3 regions of the Neobacillus sp. K501 genome follow, and region 1 is predicted to be linked to each of the others. Evidence: riboswitches for the same ligand, from Rfam matches in the RefSeq annotation. Region 1 holds a riboswitch; each other region holds the start of a gene.
The links. A riboswitch is a leader RNA that binds a small molecule or an ion and turns the genes downstream of it on or off. The one in region 1 is predicted to bind cobalamin.

Region 1 (6,684 bases):
TTCATATTCAGAAAAGGTAGGCTGGATAATTCCTATTTTTTTACCTGCTAGCATCCTTGCCACGAGGGTAATCAGCTCTGCTCCGCCATTACCAATTATAATCGAATCTGGGCTAATCGATTCTCTCTTTGCAATCATTTCTTTTAATTGAAAAGCGTAAGGATCTGGATAAACCGATATCTCACGATAAAATTCGCCCCATTTTTCTTTTATAGCAGCTGGTGGACCGATTGGATTGATGTTCGCACTAAAATCAATATACTCCCCGGGAAGCTCGAGCCCCATTGCCTTATATAAATACTGTGGATTGGAACCATGTGAAGGCCATTTCAATCGTCATCCCTCCGATCCATAATAATACTAAAAACAATATTACTGTTCTGGTTAAAATCCTATTTGCTTGCTTTATATGTTCAGCTTGAATGGGTACCAAAGGTTCACCCATTTTTGCCCGGTTCGAAATCATACCTTTGTAGAAGTTGATCCCACCAAGCTGAATAGCTAATATGGCAGCAACAGCAGCTTCACCCCAGCCGCTATTTGGGCTAGGATGCTTTTTTGCATCACGGAACAAGATTGACCATGCTTTTCGGTAACTCATTCTCTTCGGCCCATTTCCTATTAGCATTAATATTCCTGTCAACCGACTAGGAATCCAGTTCATCACATCATCGAATTTCGCTGAAGCCCAACCAAATTCTTTGTACCTTTCGTTTTTGTGACCAACCATTGAATCACAGGTATTGACTGCACGGTAAACCATAGCAAGCGGGGCTCCGCCGATTAGCGCCCAAAACAATGGTGCTGTCACTCCATCACTTGTATTTTCAGCAACCGTCTCTATCGCTCCGCGGGCAATTTCATTTTCCTTTAAATGATCAGTATCGCGGCCTACAATATACGATAGTTTGATCCTTGCCTCTCCCAAATCCCCTTTTATTAGCGGACGATATACCTCCATAGATGCCTCTTTTAAGCTTTTTTGGGCAACGGTTGTCGCTATCATAATCGCTTCCACAGCCATACCAATATACGGGTGTATCTGATAGCCCATGATTACCAAGAGAATAGCAATAGATAGAACGGAAATTAAAACAAAAACGAGCATTTTGACTCCTTTCCATTTTTTATTCCTCCCCTGGTTCAAACGTTTTTCCCAGAAAGAAATCATTGTCCCAATCCATCTGACTGGATGTGGCCAATGTGGTGGATCTCCTATTAGCAGGTCAATAAAATAAGCAATGGTGATAGCAGTTAAGTGATAGACAATCATACTTGTTTCCTTTTTTGAGATTTTTGAATTGCCTCTGTCGTACATTCGTATACAGCTTTGCTAATCAGTTTCCCTAAAGGGGTAATCGTTCCCGCAAACTCAAGATATTCGCCAGATTGTGTCGCAGCGATTAATATACTATCTGTTGAGGTACCTGTAGCTATGGTGCCTGTCACCGCATCGATAACCTTTAAATCATTCATTGCCTTCGTTTTGGCTTCTGTAGCCGTCATGATAGATTGAATAAATGCTTCTTCGGTCATTTCCCCGTTGACGAAGACCCATGTATTGATGGTGCCTGGCACCATTTCGAATGAGTGCATTTCGCTTTTAGAGGCATCAATTGCATTTCCGACACCTGCAGTGACGACAATGAATACAGAAAAACGATCCTCTTCTAAAATTTTATAGGATACGTCCTCCAGATACACAGCCGTCATCATCCCTACCGTTTCGGATGGTTCAAACCGATTAGACCTTAAATAGTCCGCCATTTCCTTGCGATGATCACTACAATTGTAATCCTTTCCAACATGTCGATTGACAAAGTGATGATACCAACCTGTTCCTGAACCAATTACACCTGAAGACATTGTTCTTAACGGAAGCGGCGAAGTTAACGTGATCATTTCATCCGAAATCGTTAATAAAACCTCATTAATGATCAAATTCTCTTCTATCTTTTTCCCTTCCACTTCCGGCAATAATACGATTTGTGGGGCAGCAATTTTCGGATGGGGATGTTTCTGAATTTCGGTATTATAGACTTCCCTTATTCTTTCTTCTCTTAATACTTCATTGGGAGCATGGTCAATATGAATACTCCCTTTCTCTAGTAATAACAAGCGATCACAATACAAGCCCGCTAAATTCAAATCATGAAATATGGAAATTACCGTTAAACCTGAATCTTTCGTCCATTTTTTAAGGAAATCAAGTAACTCCTTTTGATAGGATAAATCTAAATGGTTCGTTGGTTCATCTAAAAGGAGAATTTCGGGTTCTTGCGCAAGAGCCTGCGCAAGAAACACCCTTTGTTTTTCACCGCCTGATAATTCCTGAATATTTTTATTTTGGAAGGAAGATATGCCTGTCTGCATCATGACTCTTTGAACAATTTCCTCATCATTATCCCCCCATGATTGAAACCATCCTGTTTGATGGGCATAACGCCCTAGCGCAACCGTCTCTTTCACGGTGTAGGAAAAAGAAGGTGGCGAATGCTGAGATAAGACCGCAATCATTTTGGCCAGCTGCTTCGTTTTATAGTCCTGAACTCTTTTTCCTTTAATCAGGATTTCACCCGTTTCAAATGGTAAGATACCGCTCACCATTTTTAACAATGTCGTCTTGCCGCTTCCATTTGGTCCAAGTATCCCATAAAGCTCCCCAGTTTGAACGTTGAAGGAAACATCCTTCAGGACTGATTCACCTGAATATCCTCCTGAAACTTGTTGAACGCTAAGCATTCTTAACCACTTCTTTCCATCCGTTTTCTTTGTAATAAAATGACTGCAAATATCGGGGCACCAATAAAGGCGGTGATAACCCCTATCGGTAATTCGGTAGGGGAAATAATTGTCCGGGACAGGAGATCTGCCAAGATTAAAAATCCGCTTCCCGTTACTATCGCTAATGGCAGCAAATGCTTATGATCTGGACCCCACAATAATCGAGAGAGATGGGGAATGACAAGTCCTACAAAACCAATGGTTCCAGAAACAGCCACTGCTGCTCCAGTTAGGATCGAACCCGCTGTTAAAACCACTAGCTTCCGTTTTTGAACGTTAACCCCTAAATGCTGCGCTCTTTCTTCTCCAAACGACATCGCATTTAGTTCTTTCACATTAAAAAGCAAGATGACGGAACCAATGATAAAAAATGGCAAAATAATTTTTATGTATTCCCAGCCGCGCATCGATACACTGCCCAACAACCAGCCAATAATCTGTCTAAGCTCATCTCCTGTTAAAGCAATCATTAGTGAAATAATCGCACCCAGAAACGAACTAAAGATAATTCCCGTTAATATAATCGTTTCCACTCTCATCGAACGATCAATTTTACGAGCGAAAGCAAGTACTAAAAAGATCGTGATAAAGGAAAACAAAATACTTAGAAGCGGCAGTGTGAAGTTGCCAATAAAGGGGATGGAAATTTGAAAAAACAAAGTAAGTACAGCCCCGACTGAAGCGCCAGAGGATACACCTAATGTAAAGGGATCGGCTAATGGATTTCTTAAAAGACCTTGAAAGGCCGCTCCTGCAATGGCAAGAGCTGCTCCTACAAGACCTGCTAAAATTACTCGGGGTAAACGGATATTTATAACAATACTCGAATACATCGGGTCAATCTGATCAAGTGAAATAAAGCCAGTTAGTTTTGCGATAATAATTTGAATAATCGTATAAATCGGGACCGAAACACTGCCAATCGATATCCCTAATAGTATCGAAAAGAGCAGGAAACCTCCGGCAAAAAAATAGGCTATTAACTTATTATTTAAAAACTTCTGGATAGACAGCCTTTGCAAGTTCCTCTACTCCTTCAACAATCCTAGGACCTGACCGGGTCACACGATCAGAGTCTACATCGATGACTTGCTTGTTTTTAATTGCATTGACATTTTCCCAGCCTTTTCGGCTTAACACTTGCTCATCCGCATTTTTAACATAAAATCCATAAGTAGTAATGATGACATCTGGATTACGGTTAATAATTGCTTCTTGATCCATCGCAACCCAGCCTTCTTGGTCGTTTGCGATATTCTCTGCATTTATAAAACGCAACATTTCATCCATAAAAGTATTTTTACCAGTCGTAAAAATTTCTGGTTCCGCCCCTACCTCAATGAACACCTTTTTCTTCTCGGAGATTTCAGCAGCTTTCTCTTTTATTTCAGCCAATTTCTCCTCCATTTCTTTCACTAGCTCTTCTGCTTTGATTGTTTCACCTGTAGCTTTCCCAATCAAACTAATGGTGTCATTTACCTCCTCAAAATTTTGCGCATCATCCACGATTAATACGGTAATTCCAGAATCGCTTAACTGCTTCAGACCTTCTGCTGTATGTTGTGAGGCATGTGCTAACACTAAATTAGGCTGTAAAGCAATAATTTTTTCTAAGTTAACTTCCATGCCGCCCACTTTCTCTTTTTTTGAGACTTCTTCAGGATAATTATCATAATCTGATACTCCAACGATTTCTTCTTTAAGTCCTAATGCATAGGCAATCTCAGTATTACTTGGTATTAAAGAAACAATTTTTTCAGGTTTTTCGCTAATGACTACCTCTTGGTCAAAGGCATCCTTAATGGTTACCGGAAAAGCTTTATCTGTTGATTGTTGCTCAGAACTGCCTTTTGTTTCTTCCTTAGGACTTTCGTTTTGTTCACCGCAGGCTGTTAATACACCAATGGATAATAATAAAATAAATAATAACGAAGATAATTTTTTCATTTTTTCCTCCTATGTACGGCATTTTGATCATAAAAAAGTGTGAATAAAAAATAAAACATCTCTACATTTATGTAGAGATGTTGGTTCGATAGATCCTTATACTTTATAAGTAAAAAGGCACTAGTCTTCCACACCTCCCTATCCTCGTAGGTTCCTTTTGGCGCAAGAATTAGGCAGGTTTCCTGACTTATGGTCATCGCTTCCTATGTCTTCCCATCTTTCGACAGTGACATTTTATAGGTTGCTCCCAATTACAGTGGCGGGACCGTGTTGGCTTTTCACCAAACTTCCCTATTAAGCTTAAAATCTTTAGAAAAAGATTTCTAGCACCTATTCTTCAATTATTTTTTTATGATAGTCCTATTATATAATAACGTGGAGAATTTTGTATCATTTTTGCTAATTTCTACAAAATGGATTATTATTGCTCAATAACTCTACAAAGATTTGCCATTTCAATTGCCCCTGCTGCTGCTTCCCATCCTTTATTCCCTGCTTTTGTTCCAGCACGCTCAATCGCTTGCTCAATGGAATCAGTCGTTAACACACCAAAAATAACCGGGATGCCACTTTCTAATGTAATTTTAGAAACACCTTTTGCTACTTCATTGCAAACATAATCAAAATGAGGAGTTGATCCTCGGATGACTGTACCTAAAGTAATCACGGCATCATACTTTTTACTTTTAGCCATTTTCTGGGCGATTAACGGAATTTCAAACGCACCTGGCACCCATGCTATATCGACATCAGATTCGCTTACACCATGTCTTTTTAAAGCATCCTGTGCTCCACTTAACAATTTACTCGTAATAAATTCATTAAAACGGCCAACAACAATTCCTATTTTTAAACCTGATCCAACTAAATTACCTTCAAAAAGATTATTCATCCATAATTCCTCCAAATATAAATTTTTCCATATTTTCGCTAAACTTATCTTTGACTAGCCTGCTCCAATTTCTTCCTATATTCAATTAAGTCTTTAATCGTAATAAATTTAACTTTTAATTTATCTGCAATTTCCCTTAACTGGGGAACTCGTGCCATTGTCCCATCTTCATTCATTATTTCACAAATTACCCCTGCCGGCTTTGCCTGACATAATTTTGCTAAGTCCACTGCTGCCTCTGTATGTCCCGTCCTACTAAGAACGCCACCTTTTTTTGCAACTAAAGGAAAAATATGTCCTGGTCTTTTAAAATCAGCAGGTTTTGCTTCAGAATCGAGCATACTTAAAATTGTTGCAGAACGCTCGAAAGCAGAAATCCCTGTAGTTGAAAATTCATGATCAATACTAACTGTAAAGGCTGTTCCATGGGGATCGGTGTTATGGGCTACCATTGGGCCTAATTCTAGTTTATCTGCTAGTTCCTCTTCAATTGGAACACAGATCAACCCTCTTCCATGTGTTGCCATTAAGTTGATCACATCTGGTGTAGCCCTTTCTGCAAGGGCAATAAAGTCACCTTCATTTTCCCTGTTCTCATCATCACAAACGATGACAACCTTCCCTTGTTTTAATTCTGTCAGTGCTTCTTCAATTGTATCAAACATCCTATCCTCCCCTTCCTCATAATCCTTCTAGATTATTGTTTGCCGTTTCTACAAAAATAATGGTAAGACCTTTAGTAAAAGCCATTTTCTTCTAAGAACTTGGCCGTTAAACCTGATGCACTCTTATTAGAGGTTTGTCCGGAAGTACTCATCAAAAAATGTCCTACATATTTACCAATCATGTCACATTCTAGATTAACAATTTCACCCTTGTCCTTATTTCCAAGAATAGATTCAGAGCGTGTATGAGGGATAAGTGATAGTGTGAAACTGTCATTCGTTACATCGAATACGGTTAGACTAGTTCCGTCAACGGCAATTGAACCTCTTTTAATGATGAATTTTAACAGTTCGGGGTCTGTTAAAATTTCATAATAAATCGCATTTTCAAGAGCC
Region 2 (6,684 bases), on a different contig from region 1:
ATCAATATCCAAATCTGAACCTAGTCTTGGCAATAATTGAATTTCTTCCGGCCAATCCGAGTAGTTATCTACTCCCACCAACGAAGAAGTTAATCCTAAGTAACCGACTAATTCTGTATTACTGGGACAAATGGATATTAATCTCATATAAAAACCTCCTCATGTTTTTAAAATTCATTTCAGTTTCCTCTTAATCTCTAAACATTTTTTTATCCAATTCTCAACCATCTCTGGGCAAGAGGCGAAATGAAAATGAGTATACCCAGCTACTAAATGATGAAGTAAATACCCTTCTTTGCTTACACCTCTCAGGCCCTTCGTTTCATAAGCATAGGGAACTTCTGTCTCAGCAGCTTGAAAGGTGGAGTAATGAAATTCATGCCCTCTGGCACTCAGATTTTCAAGGAGAAAATTATCATTTTGTCCGCTAATCTCACGATATCCCAATGATGCTAATTGGGATTGCATTTGCACGCTGCCGGGAATTACTCCCGCCATTTCATATTTCGTCTTGTCCGTCGTTTCAATGGACTCCGTCAAATACATGAACCCTCCGCATTCAGCGAGTGTAGGTAAACCTTGTTCAACTGCTTCCTTTATGGAAGTCTTTGCTTTTAGATTACCGGCAAGTTCTTTTGCGAATTCTTCAGGAAATCCCCCGCCTAGATAAAGTCCATCTACACCTTCAGGTATCTCTTCATCCGCAAGTGGCGAAAAATATACAATTTTCATACCTTCCGCTTCCATGATTTCTAGATTCTCAGGATAATAGAAATTAAAGGCGCTATCTTTTGCTACCGCGATTTTCACTACTTGCTCTCTCTTCTTTTCAAAAATGGAAGATCTTCGACTTACCTCTAACGGCTCTGAAATCGCTAATTGGAGCAGCGTATCTATATCGACAGTCTCACTGACTAGCGTGCCTATTTGATCAAAAAACGAATCCAGTTCCCCTCTTTCCATCGAAGGAATGAGTCCGAGATGCCGCTCTGGAATCTCAATATCTAGTTCTCGTTTCAAATAACCGATAACAGGAATGTGACATTCCTGCTCAATCGCTTTCTTGACAAGCTGGAAATGACCTTCGCTCCCTACTTTATTTGCGATAACAGCAACAATATTGGGGCCCTCAACAAAACTTTGAAAACCCTTGACAACCGCTGCAGCACTTCGGGCCATACTTTCACAATTGACTACAAGTAAAACGGGGCTTTTCGTAATCATACTAATCTCAGCCGTACTTCCTTCATTGGTTTCTGGATTTTTCCCATCAAAAAAGCCCATTACCCCTTCGATGATGGAAATGTCAGACCCTCGACTGCCATGGGTGAAAATATCCAACACATCCTCTTTTGACAGCATCCAGCTATCTAAATTTCGAGAATTTCTTTTCGTTACTGCGGTATGATAGGAAGGATCAATATAGTCAGGTCCACATTTAAACCCCTGTACGGTTAAGCCAGATTTCTTTAATGCAGACATTAAACCGATGGTTACTGTTGTTTTTCCAACACCGCTTCCAGTGCCAGCAATGACCAATCTTCTTTCCGTCATCTACTCATTCTCCCTTCCGTGATGTTAATGAATCAACTCTACATTCTTACCAATCGCTTCCTTTATAGCACGATAGACGATTTGTCTGATTCCTTCCCCGAACATTGTGCCTGAGCTTGCATTCGGTAATATTTCCCCTTGCTGTGTAAGTGCAAGAAGCAGAGTATCGGTCGATTTACTAACTTTTTGAGAATCTACCATATGATGATCTTGCAATGCTTTCACTTTTGCCTCAATAGCCGCCATATATCCATCCACAAGGGCTCCATCTGTAAAATGGGCATCTATGAAAAGCATTAAGTTAATACTTCCCAGAGTATCCCCTGTCACAATTGCCATCATTTGAATGTTTTCAATTTCTTCCTTCACCATCACCATATCCCCGAGATTTGCTGCCGTCATGATCCCGGCTGCTTGTTCATGAGGAATGGAGTATTTCTCCATCAATTGATGTAAATCTCTTTCTGGGTGTGAGTTATGATTTTTTTCCGCCACATGATAATGACAAAAATGTTTTAACCACTGTATACCAGCACCCGTGAATGAATTGGATAAAGTCCGTAATGGCTTATCAAATTGAACGTGAAGATATTCTTCGGTTTGTTTTATTTTATAAGAACTATCAAAGTTTAGGGAATTGCTTGATGTAAAATAATTGGGTGTCATAAGAAGCTGTGGTTTTGGAACAGTTGGGTGAGCTTGAGATTTCACTTTCACCTCGTAAACCTTCTTTAATTGCTCTTCTTTCCTCAAAAGGTCTACATCTCCTACTTCTAAAAAGCTCCCATTATGAAGCAGGGCGATACGATCTGCATAGAGCGAAGCAACATTCAAATCATGGAGGATCGAAAAAATGGTTAACCCTGATGATAGTTGCCGTTCTTTCAGTAGATTCAACATGTGAAAGGTATGTTTAATATCCAAATGATTGGTAGGCTCATCCAAAAGTAAGATTTCAGGCTCCTGTGCTAAAGCTTTGGCCAATAAGACTCTTTGCTTTTCTCCACCACTAATCATTCGAAATGGAGTTTTTCGAAAGTCACTTATTTGGGTGAGCTCCATCACCTCATCAATGACTTTTCGGTCTGCCTTCGAAAGTTGTTTAAAAATCCCCTTTTGATGAGGATAACGTCCAAGACTAATGATTTCTTCCACGGAATAATCGAAGGAAACTTGAACTTCCTGTGTAAGTACCGCCATTTTTTTGGCTTTTTCAAGTTTAGAAAGGGATGTAATTTCTTTACCATCGATGGAAACTTTCCCGCTAATCCTTGATAACTGCCCGGTAATGAGTTTAAAAAGGGTTGTTTTTCCACTCCCATTCGGACCAAGAAGCGCAAAAAACTCTCCTTTATTAATGTCAAAATCTAAACCTTTAATAATGGGGGAATGGCTATATCCACCAACCAAGTTTTGAACGTGAATCATTTACTCGTCCCCCTCCCAAGTCTTTCTCTAATCAATAAAAGGGCAAATACAGGTGCACCAATTAAAGCAGTAATCACGCCAATTGGCAGCTCTTTTGGAGCAATCAGGGTTCTAGCCAGTAAATCAGCTAAAATGAGAAAAGCTCCTCCTATTAGCAAGGAGAGCGGAAGAACATGGCGATGATTCGGACCCGTTACAAGCCGGACAAGGTGTGGAATGACTAGTCCAACAAAGCCAATTGACCCTGAAACAGCGACTGCAGCTCCCGTTAATAACGAGGCACCAATGAGAACGAAGGTCTTCCCTTTTTTCACATCGACTCCAATATGATCGGCGGCATCCTCTCCCAGTGCCAAGGCATTTAATTCACGCTGGAAGTAGAACAGTATTATCGAGCCGATTATCATAAATGGTATAATGAGTTGAACATAGCTCCATCCTCTCATGGCAACACTGCCATATAACCAGTAGATAATTTGCGTCATCGCATCACGATCCCCTAATGAAATAAGGAGAGAGACAAACGCGCTTATAAAGGCACTAACGATAATTCCCGCTAAAATAATTGTTTCAATCGCTAAGCTTTTACTACTTAAGCGAACAAGTGCGAATACTATTAATAACGTGAATAAACCACCTAAAATAGCAAAAATCGGAAGCGTAAAATCCCCTAAAGCAACAATGGTCACTTGAAAAAACAAAACGAGAACGGCACCCAGCGAGGCACCCGAGGACACCCCAATCGTATAGGGATCTGCTAGTGGATTGCGTAATAATCCTTGAAAAGCTGCACCAGCTAACGATAGGGATGCCCCCACACAAAAAGCAAGAAGAACTCTTGGCAGACGAATATTCCAAATAATCATTTCTTCATTTTTGGCTACCTCGTCTAGTAAACTCACATGAAACACTTTTTCAAAGATAATATGTAAAATAGTCTGAACCGGAACGGTTACGCTGCTTGAAAATAAACCTAGAAGGCCTGTACCAAGTACAAGCCCTCCGCTTATCAAATATAACCAACCGATTTTATTGCTTAAAAATGTCCGGATAAATAAGTTCCGCAAGTGTCTCGACTCCTTCAATTAAACGAGGACCAGGTCTTGTCACCGTATCGTTATCAACATCAAACACTTTTCCATTTTTTACAGCCGGCACTTCTGTCCATCCTTCACGGTTTAATACCTCAGCTGTTGGATTGTCGATATAGTAGCCATACGTTGTAATGATCACTTCAGGGTCTAATTTGACAATTTCTTCTTCGGTCATTTTCACCCAGCCCTCTTGATCTTCTGCCGCATTAACAGCTTGAATGGACTCAAGCATCTCGTGCATAAAGGTGTTTTTTCCTGTCGTAAAAATGTCTGGAGCTGGCGAAACCTCTACCCAAACTTTCTTTTTATCTTTAATTGAATCTGCTGCTTTGTCTTTAATTGCTTGTAGACGCTCTTTCATATCAGTCACAATTTCTTCCGCTTCCGTCTTGGTTCCGGTAGCTTCCCCAATCATTTCAATGTTTTCATAAACATCTTTAAAGGAAGTAGCACTTCCAACAACAACCACATCAATACCGGCTTCTTCAAACTTTTTCAAGACATCTGGATGTGTTTTGTAATGATAATCCGTTACCAGAGCCACATCTGGTAGAAGGGAGAGAACAAGTTCTGCATTGATATCTTGTCCACCAACTTTCTCAATTTTAAGGGCTTCCTCTGGATAGTTATCATAATCGGATCTGCCAATTAATTTATCTCCTACTCCAAGAGCAAAGGCGATTTCGGTATTACTTGCTTGGATCGAAACAATGGTTTCAGGTTCCTCTTCTATCGTTACCTTTCGATTCGCATCATCGGTGATCGTGACAGGAAATTCCTTTCCACTATCACTTGTCTTTTCTTTTTCGGTAGCAACTGCTTTATCTTGCGAAGAGTTCTGTTCTTGTGTACCACATCCTGCAATAATCCCCATGCTTAACAGGAGAACAACTCCGAAATGACCCCATTTTCTTACAATCTCTTTCATCACATTTTCCTCCTTTAATTTTTGAACACAAAAAAACGCTGTTCCGGAGGAAAGCGTAAAGTAAAAAGGCAGTTTTATAATACTAAGTCTTGTCGACAGCATGATAACTTGCAATCTTGATAATAAGTAATATTATTTACCCAGTTGATTGCCTGCACTTTAAACATTCCTTTCCTCGAGGAAGCTTAAATACAAAATAGGCAGGTCTCCTGACTTGCGAATCAACGGTTGGTTTTCCCTTCCCATGTTTTTTAAAACACAGTGGATCTTTATAACCTTCCTACTCGCTTACAGTGGCGGGACCGTGTTGGATTTTCACCAACTTCCCTCTTAGTCTCAAATGAATCTCACTCAGATCATTTAAGAAACCTATTTGTCTAGTATTCATTTTTTGTTACAAAAGCTATTATAGTAGAGTATTCCACCTTTGTAAACTATTTCTAATCTCTCTTTTGGGTTATTCATGGAATCATAAATAATAGTTTCAACACTATATTAATAAAGAAACTGGACTTATTTATCTGTCTTTAATAAGTAAAGTTCTGTATGAGCATTGATATGCCCTAACGAACCTGCTCCGAGAACGCGATTCGTATGTATGGTTACCCTTATTTTCTGCCAAAAAGCTCACACATACCAACTAGTTAGTATGTGTGAGCTTTGGTTATACTTAGAAATTACTGAACTGCTGCCTTTGTTCCACCATCTACTAATAAGACATGACCAAATACATAATCTGAAGCCTTTGATGCTAAGAATAAAGCAGGGCCCTTCATATCAACATCTGAGCCAAAACGACCTGCTGGGGTTCTTTCAAGTATTTTTTCACCGGTATAGTCCAATAGACCATTTGTCATTTTTGATGGGAAAAAGCCAGGCGCAATGGCATTCACATGAACATTGTATGGGGCTAATTTAACAGCTAAATCTTGTGTAAAAGTAATGACTGCACCTTTACTGGTTGTATAACCAATCGCGTCCATAATCTTTGGATCTTGTCCTCCGAAACCAACGATAGAAGCAATATTAATGATTTTTCCAGAACCTTGTTCAACCATGATTTTTCCTACAGCCTGTGAAAAAAGGAAAACAGCCTTCAAGTTAACATCCATCACTTTATCCCAATGTTTAGCTTCCATTTCCAACGCTGGTGCACCCCATGAAGCACCACTATTGTTGACTAAAATATCAATCGTTCCGAATTCTTGGATTGTTTTCTCTACCACTCTTTGAATATCTTCGGCTTTTGAAACATCACATTCTAATGCGAGTGAACGTACACCCATTTTTTCAAGTCGTTCACTGACTTCTTGGCATGCCTCTACTTTCCTGGAACATACCACAACATTGGCTCCCGCTTCGGCAAAGGCAAGGGCAATCTGTTCGCCAAGTCCCCTTCCGCCTCCTGTAACGATAGCTGTTTTTCCTTTGATATCATATAATTCGCTAATATTCATTTTCATTTCTCCTTTCTAATAGTTATTTAGTTCCAATTGCTGACTCATCCCGAAGTGATCTACGCAACAATTTTCCAACCGAGGTTTTTGGCAGCTCGTCCCGAAACTTAACAGATTTAGGTACTTTATAAGGTGCCAAATATTGCTTCGAGAAGTGAATCATTTCTTCTTCTGTTACCAAGGCATCATTGACCAATTTGATAAAGGCTTTAACGGTTTCACC
Region 3 (6,684 bases), on a different contig from region 1:
TTTACAACCGGACAAGATCCTTCCCATCGTACAACAAGCTATAAAATGACCCAGGGGAATGACTTCGTCTATGGGATGAAGCCGTCTCAACCGAAAAAACCGTGGCAGTCTACTATGGAGATTTCTGATGAATTCATCTCAAGCTGTATGCTGGCATCTTGCAAAAATGGCGCCACGGCTAAGACAATGGCTGCCTGTGAAGTAACAAACCCTGTTGTCCGCCGAGTATTAGCTGCTTCTGTCCCAAATTGTATTGAAATGGCTTATGAACTCTCCATCTATCAAAACAAACATCATTATTATCAGGTACCTCAACTCGCACAGCAGGATATGACTCAATTACTAAACGCCTTTGCCCCAGCTCAAGGCCAAGTACAAATGCAAACACAAATGCCCAATACAAATATGAATAATATGAACAACATGAACAATATGCCTCATTAAAAAAGAAAAGGCTGCCCTTTTGTTCCTTATAAAAAGGATAAAGGGCAGCTTTTTTTAGGTTAGCGCCTACCTAAAAATTCAATTGCCAGCGCCATATAATAACGGATCGATTCTAAGAAAGTATCGACTTCTACATATTCATTCGGCTGATGAGCAAGACTGGCAATCCCAGGACCGATTCATTCTAAAAAACCCTTTAACTCTAGTAACTTTTTTTCACGAGAAGTTTTTCTCTTACTTGTACTGCAGCTTTAACCATGGTCTCAAGTGCTGCAACCGTCTCTTCAAAACCACGCGTTTTCAAGCCACAATCTGGATTAATCCAGAATAAATTTGGATCGAGAACTTGAAGTGCCCGATCAATGTTTTTTATCAACTCTTCAACCTTTGGCACCCGTGGACTATGAATATCATATACTCCAAGTCCGATGCCTTTATTATAAGTATGTTGCTCAAAGGCGTTAATGAATTCTCCATGACTTCTTGATGTTTCAATAGAAATCACATCCGCATCTAAGCCATTAATGGCCTCAATAATATCCTCAAAGTTCGAATAACACATATGGGTATGAATTTGCGTTTCATTTCGTACCGAGGCTGTTGCAAGTTTAAAAGCATATACCGCAGCATTCAAATAACTTTCCCATCGTTCTCGCTTTAAGGGCAGCCCTTCACGAAGAGCCGGTTCATCCACTTGAATCATTCGGATTCCATTTTCCTCTAATTGTTCCACTTCTTCTCTTAGTGCAAGAGCAATTTGATTGGCTACATCAAAGCGGGATATATCATCACGAACAAACGACCAGTTTAAAATGGTAATCGGACCTGTCAGCATCCCTTTTACAGGCTTGGTTGTTAGCGACTGAGCATATGCTGTTTCCTTGACTGTCATGGGTAAACGATAAGCGACATCACCATAAATAAGCGGAGGCTTCACACATCGTGATCCATAGGACTGCACCCAGCCGAATTTTGTAAATTGAAATCCTGCTAATTTTTCACCAAAATATTCAACCATATCGGTCCGTTCGAATTCCCCATGTACAAATACATCTAACTGAAGGTTTTCTTGAATTTCAATCCATTTTTTTATTTCTGCTTTTATATAATTCTCGTATTCATTGTCCGTAATCTCGCCTTTACGCCAATTTAAACGCTGCTTTCTTACCTCCTGTGTTTGAGGAAAGCTTCCAATCGTTGTGGTTGGAAGAAGCGGTAATTGAAAAGCCAAACTCTGAACTTTTTGTCTGTCATTAAATACTGCTGAACGATCAGCACTGTATGTATGGAGCTCCTGAATGGCTCTTCGTACTTGTGCATTGTTTCGAAAAGATGATTCATTTATTGCTTGAATGGCGTTTGTACTTTGTGTGATTTCTTCACGTATTGCCTCATTTCCGTCCTGCACGCCTTTTGCAAGTTGAGCCACTTCCGTTAATTTTTCATCTGCAAAGGAAAGAGCATCTTTTAGAACTGCATTAAGAGCTTCTTCACTCTTAATCGTTACTGGCACATGTAATAAGCTAGATGAAGGTTGTACAATAAAACGATCTCTAGGTACAATCTCTGTGATTTCAGCGAGAATAGAGAGCTTATCAGCTAGATTAGCACGCCAAATATTACGTCCATCAATAACACCTGCAGCTAGTACTTTATCATTTGGGAACCCATATTTTTTTAATGCAGCAAGATTCTGACCATGATCATGAACAAAATCAAGTCCAATACCATGCACAGGGATTGAAACCACTTCTTCGTAATGATCAACACTATCAAAATAAGTTTGTATTATCACTTTTAGTTTTGGAGCAGCGGCAGCCAATTGTTGATAGACTTCGTGAAACAGTGAAACATCTTCTTGGGAAATCGTTGTGGATAGAATTGGTTCATCAATTTGCACCCATTCTGCACCTTCGTTCTGTAATTCGCGTAGAATAGTCGCATAAAGTGGAACAAACTGAGCGACAACTGTTTTTAATTCATTTTGTTTATAACCTTTTGATAGCTTTATAAATGTAATCGGACCTAAGATAACAGGCTTACCATTAATATCAAGTTCTTGCTTCGCTTCTTTATATAAGTGAAGCGGTTGGTTCTCCAGTAATTCAGGCACAGCTTCATCGAGCTCTGGAACAATATAATGATAGTTTGTGTTAAACCACTTCGTCATTTCCGCTGCTACTGCATCACCCGTTCCCCGTGCGATATTAAAATACGTCTCTAACGAAACTTTCTCCCCTCTACATCCAAATCTCTTTGGAACGAGGCCAAACATAACAGCTGTATCAAGTACATGATCATAAAAAGTAAAATCGCCAACAGGAATTAGATCAATCCCTTTTTCCTTTTGCTTCTGAAGATGATGCAAACGAATCTCTTTCATATGTCTTAGGAAGGTTTCCTCATCTAGCTTACCAGCCCATAACTTTTCTAACGCTTTTTTCCACTGACGTTGTTCACCAATCCTTGGATAACCTAAATTCGAGCTTTTTACGGTATTCATGTAACTTTTCCACTCCTTGTTTATTTAGATTTTCGTCTTCAACAAAAAATCTCCCTTTTCTAAGTAGAAAAGAGAGATTCATACGCATAGTTAACTAGAGTTGAGACAAGCAGAGTTTCCCAACACGTATTCTTCACCCCTCCCTATATCCACGTAGAGTACAAGCGCACACAACAGGCAGGTCTCCTGACTTAGGTTCATCACAACTTATCCCTTCCCATTTCTTATGAAACAGTGGTCATTAATAAGTTGCTCCCCATTACAGTGGCGGGACCGTGCCGGAATTTCACCGGACTTCCCTTTTAAGCTGAGTAAATCTTTTACACAGCACCTGTTGGTTTTTTATTCACTTTTTAAAATTTTTAGAATTTAATAGCCATATTAACATGTTAAATAGAGACTGTCAAAGTAAAATCGATTTCTATCTGTGAAGATAGATTATAGATACTTCTGTTATTCCACCAAATAGACGGGCTGGTCGCGATATAGGATTGAAAAACTTGAGGTTCGTGGCAGTGTTGTTGTCAGCATAATCGTATGTGAGACAGAGAAAAAGGGAAACGATATCGTTTCCCTTTCCTTACGGTTTCTTTTTCTAAAATCGAATGAAAAATCAATTCATTTAACAGCTTTTTTCATATACGGTTAATGCTTCTATCACAAATTGTTTGATGTCTGCTTCATCCTTTGGCTCAGGGTTAAACTCTATTTTTAATGGCTCCCCAACTATAGTTCCCCCTTGCTCTTCAATAAGCTTATAGAGTTGGTTTAGGGCACCGCAAAATTCCGGATAGCTCATATCTCCTGAACCGAAAATCGCAAAAGGATGCTGTTCGAGATCCAATTGTTCGATTTCTTCAATAATATCAAGGCATTCGTCTGGGTAATCTCCATCTCCCCATGTATACATTCCGATGAAGGTTAAATCATAGTTTAATAATTCCGTAGCTGATTGAATACTAAGAATATCGTCTAAAATGACCTCGTGATTTTGTTCTCTAAGCTTAGCAGCGATGATATCCGCAATGGCTTCCGTATTTCCCGACATACTTGCATAAAAAACGCCAATCTTCATTCCGATTCCACTCCATTCAATGTACAAGTTTAGGGACTCCACAGTTATTAACGATCCATTTACTTTCAACCGGTGAACAGATAAATAGTTGATTTTCAATGCCTGCCCCTCTAAATCCATGGCCAGCAACAATTTCAATAGGATGTAAGCACATGCTATCTTTTTGCACTTCATAGATTCTTGAAAAACCATATTTATCATGACTCGTGGTTGCATATAGCTTACGTTCTGCACTAAATAGATCTAAAAAGGCCTTTTTTTCTACAATAGGCTGATCGAACGGAATCCAGCGATTCTGATAAGGGCATAGCATTTCAATTGAACCTTTACCTGAACGGGATTCTCCTTTTGAGATAAAGATGTATCCATCATCGTCTTTGTAAATCGAAGAAATCATCGTTTGTGTTTCCTTTTTTATTAGCTTTAATTCCCTTGAGCTAAAGCTATATTTCCATAAGCCACCGTATTCCCTATTGATTTGCGTTCCAATGTAAATACTGTCATGATCATAGAGCAGGGAACGGATGACGGGCTGAACGGCTAAAGATTTAAATGGCTTGATAATATGCCAATTAGAGCCAAAATTATTAGAGATATAAAGGTTACTACCTCCATGTGTAACTACGAGTCCATGACGATTACCCGTTATATCCCACAACCGCTGCGGAGTTGGAAAAGATGTATGCGTCCATTTATTTTCCTGGAGATTGTATCGAACAATCGTGCCATAATCACCAATTCCGAAAATATATGCTCCTAAATTTATCAGCTTGTATATGTTTTCTGACATACGATATTGGAGAAGCCATTCCCCATCTTCAAAGGAATAAATCCCTTCCTGCTTTACTGCCACCATGAAAGGAATCTCCCGAGTAGCTAAAACTGCCGTTGCTCCTCGATCAAACATGTTCCATTTCCTTTTTGGCCATCACCCATGTCAATACGGATTGAGCGAATTGCTGACACTCTGCTATTTGTTCCTCCGTTTCAGGATTAAGCTCTATTTTCAACAATTCCGGAAAAACATCGCTGCCTCTTTCTTTTAAGCGGGTGGCAAATGTATCGACAGCTGCACAGAATTGCGGATAATCATGATCACCAGACCCGAAACAGGCTGTATAAACTCCAGTTAAATTTAGGTGATTCAATTCTTCAAAGAAATCCTCTGCTTCATACGGAAGATCCCCATCTCCCCAGGTATAAGCACCAATGAAACTACAATCGTAGTCAAGAATTCTGTTGGCTTGGGTTGTTTCAAGACTTTCCACTTCCACCTCACAACCTGCTGCGAGAAGTTCTTCCTTTAGAATATTTGCCATATCTTCTGTATTTCCAGACATACTTACATATCCAATTAGTATTTTCACTTATTCCTGCCCCCTAAATGATAATGGTTTTCATTTACTAGTTGATTCGATAATAAATGATAATGATTATCAATGTCAATTAAATTTTAAAATTTAGTTATTTTTTACTCTCAATATTAAGCACGCAATAGGTTTTCATTATTTTCAAAGAAATCCCTATCACTATTGAAAGAGATTTCAAAAAAGATTAAAATAAAATAGAACATACGTTTCCTCGTTGGAGATTCAATTTATTTTATGAAGGAGGTATAAACGTGGAAATCTGGGAGGCTTCTTATATCGCAGGAATAATTGATGGTGAAGGTTCAATTCCATTAACTAGAATGCATGAAAATGAATATCGTCGCCCATGTGTAACGATAGCTTCTACAGATAGAGAACTTTTAGTTTATATACAATCCTTAACAGGAGGAACAATCATAAATAAAAAAAACTATATGCCAGAACGGCATAAATACTCATTTACATTAAATATTAAGAAAAAAGATAGAGTGTTATCCATATTAAAACAAACTTACCCTTATCTAAGATTTGATAAAAAAAGGAACCGAGCTTTATGGATATTAAATAATTATGAAAATGTGTGACCTAGGAATGGTAAGTACAACAGGGAAATGGTAGAGATAAAAATAGCATTTGAAGAGGCTTTTTTTGAAATATAAAAAAGACCAGCATTTATATGCTAGTCTTGTTATCCACCTATGTATGGTGGAGACGGAGGGACGTGCGTTTCCATGCTTTCGTCATGGCACTGACTATATCTTGAACCTGATCACTTCAGGTCCTTCGGCGTCTTATGCGAAACATAATTTTTACCCATTCAGATAGTGTTTCGCATCCTAGTACTACCATTTCGAAATGGCAGCCTATAAGTCGATACACGGCTGTTAGATTGCTCCACATACCGCTCGGCATTGCCTTATCGCAATTTTCAGCGACTTAGGTTTCACCGATAAAGCCGAATTTTCACTTATGTGTTACCACATAAGGCGACTAATTTACTAATCGAACCCTCGTCCAAAGATATCGGCACTTAAGCTTCTACGAGTGTAGTCGACATATTCGTGATTCGCTGAGCCTTTTGCCTATCGACAGGCGGCCGGTCAGCTAGTCTGGTTGTTCTCTTCCTTCGCCCTCAGACGGTGGACTCCGGCGTAGCCTACTAAGAGTGAGTCCGCTACCCTACCACATAGGCGATGGAGGGGCGAACAGCTATGCAGTATTAAGCTGCGAAAGCTAAGTTGTTGTTAGTTTTGCCAGTTATAGGCGTTGACGTTTTAACGAGGCCGATCCCC

Region 2: linked by a shared signal. The riboswitch ahead of ACWM35_RS13770 (ABC transporter substrate-binding protein) and the one ahead of ACWM35_RS00565 (ABC transporter substrate-binding protein) in region 1 are both predicted to bind cobalamin.
Region 3: linked by a shared signal. The riboswitch ahead of metE (5-methyltetrahydropteroyltriglutamate--homocysteine S-methyltransferase) and the one ahead of ACWM35_RS00565 (ABC transporter substrate-binding protein) in region 1 are both predicted to bind cobalamin.

What each region holds. Positions count from the first base shown of each region.
Region 1 covers NZ_JBSLYA010000001.1:112,039-118,722, forward strand. Annotated here, with positions in the region: gene cobD (threonine-phosphate decarboxylase CobD) at 1-333, opposite strand, end outside; gene cbiB (adenosylcobinamide-phosphate synthase CbiB) at 290-1,273, opposite strand; gene ACWM35_RS00555 (adenosylcobinamide amidohydrolase) at 1,270-2,742, opposite strand; gene ACWM35_RS00560 (FecCD family ABC transporter permease) at 2,745-3,806, opposite strand; gene ACWM35_RS00565 (ABC transporter substrate-binding protein) at 3,772-4,731, opposite strand; cobalamin riboswitch at 4,887-5,080, opposite strand; gene ribH (6,7-dimethyl-8-ribityllumazine synthase) at 5,153-5,623, opposite strand; partial or broken gene ribB (3,4-dihydroxy-2-butanone-4-phosphate synthase) at 5,671-6,288, opposite strand; gene ribE (riboflavin synthase) at 6,360-6,684, opposite strand, start outside.
Region 2 covers NZ_JBSLYA010000005.1:182,337-189,020, reverse strand. Annotated here, with positions in the region: gene ACWM35_RS13790 (cobalamin-binding protein) at 1-147, opposite strand, end outside; gene ACWM35_RS13785 (cobyrinate a,c-diamide synthase) at 175-1,554, opposite strand; gene ACWM35_RS13780 (ATP-binding cassette domain-containing protein) at 1,579-2,982, opposite strand; gene ACWM35_RS13775 (FecCD family ABC transporter permease) at 2,979-4,049, opposite strand; gene ACWM35_RS13770 (ABC transporter substrate-binding protein) at 4,012-5,004, opposite strand; cobalamin riboswitch at 5,187-5,392, opposite strand; gene ACWM35_RS13765 (SDR family oxidoreductase) at 5,682-6,461, opposite strand; gene ACWM35_RS13760 (long-chain-fatty-acid--CoA ligase) at 6,484-6,684, opposite strand, start outside.
Region 3 covers NZ_JBSLYA010000009.1:117,453-124,136, reverse strand. Annotated here, with positions in the region: gene ACWM35_RS19235 (spore coat protein) at 1-444, shown strand, start outside; gene metE (5-methyltetrahydropteroyltriglutamate--homocysteine S-methyltransferase) at 647-2,947, opposite strand; cobalamin riboswitch at 3,107-3,297, opposite strand; gene ACWM35_RS19225 (flavodoxin) at 3,570-4,049, opposite strand; gene ACWM35_RS19220 (hypothetical protein) at 4,039-4,929, opposite strand; gene ACWM35_RS19215 (flavodoxin) at 4,922-5,389, opposite strand; gene ACWM35_RS19210 (LAGLIDADG family homing endonuclease) at 5,644-5,976, shown strand; RNA gene ssrA (transfer-messenger RNA) at 6,392-6,684, opposite strand, start outside.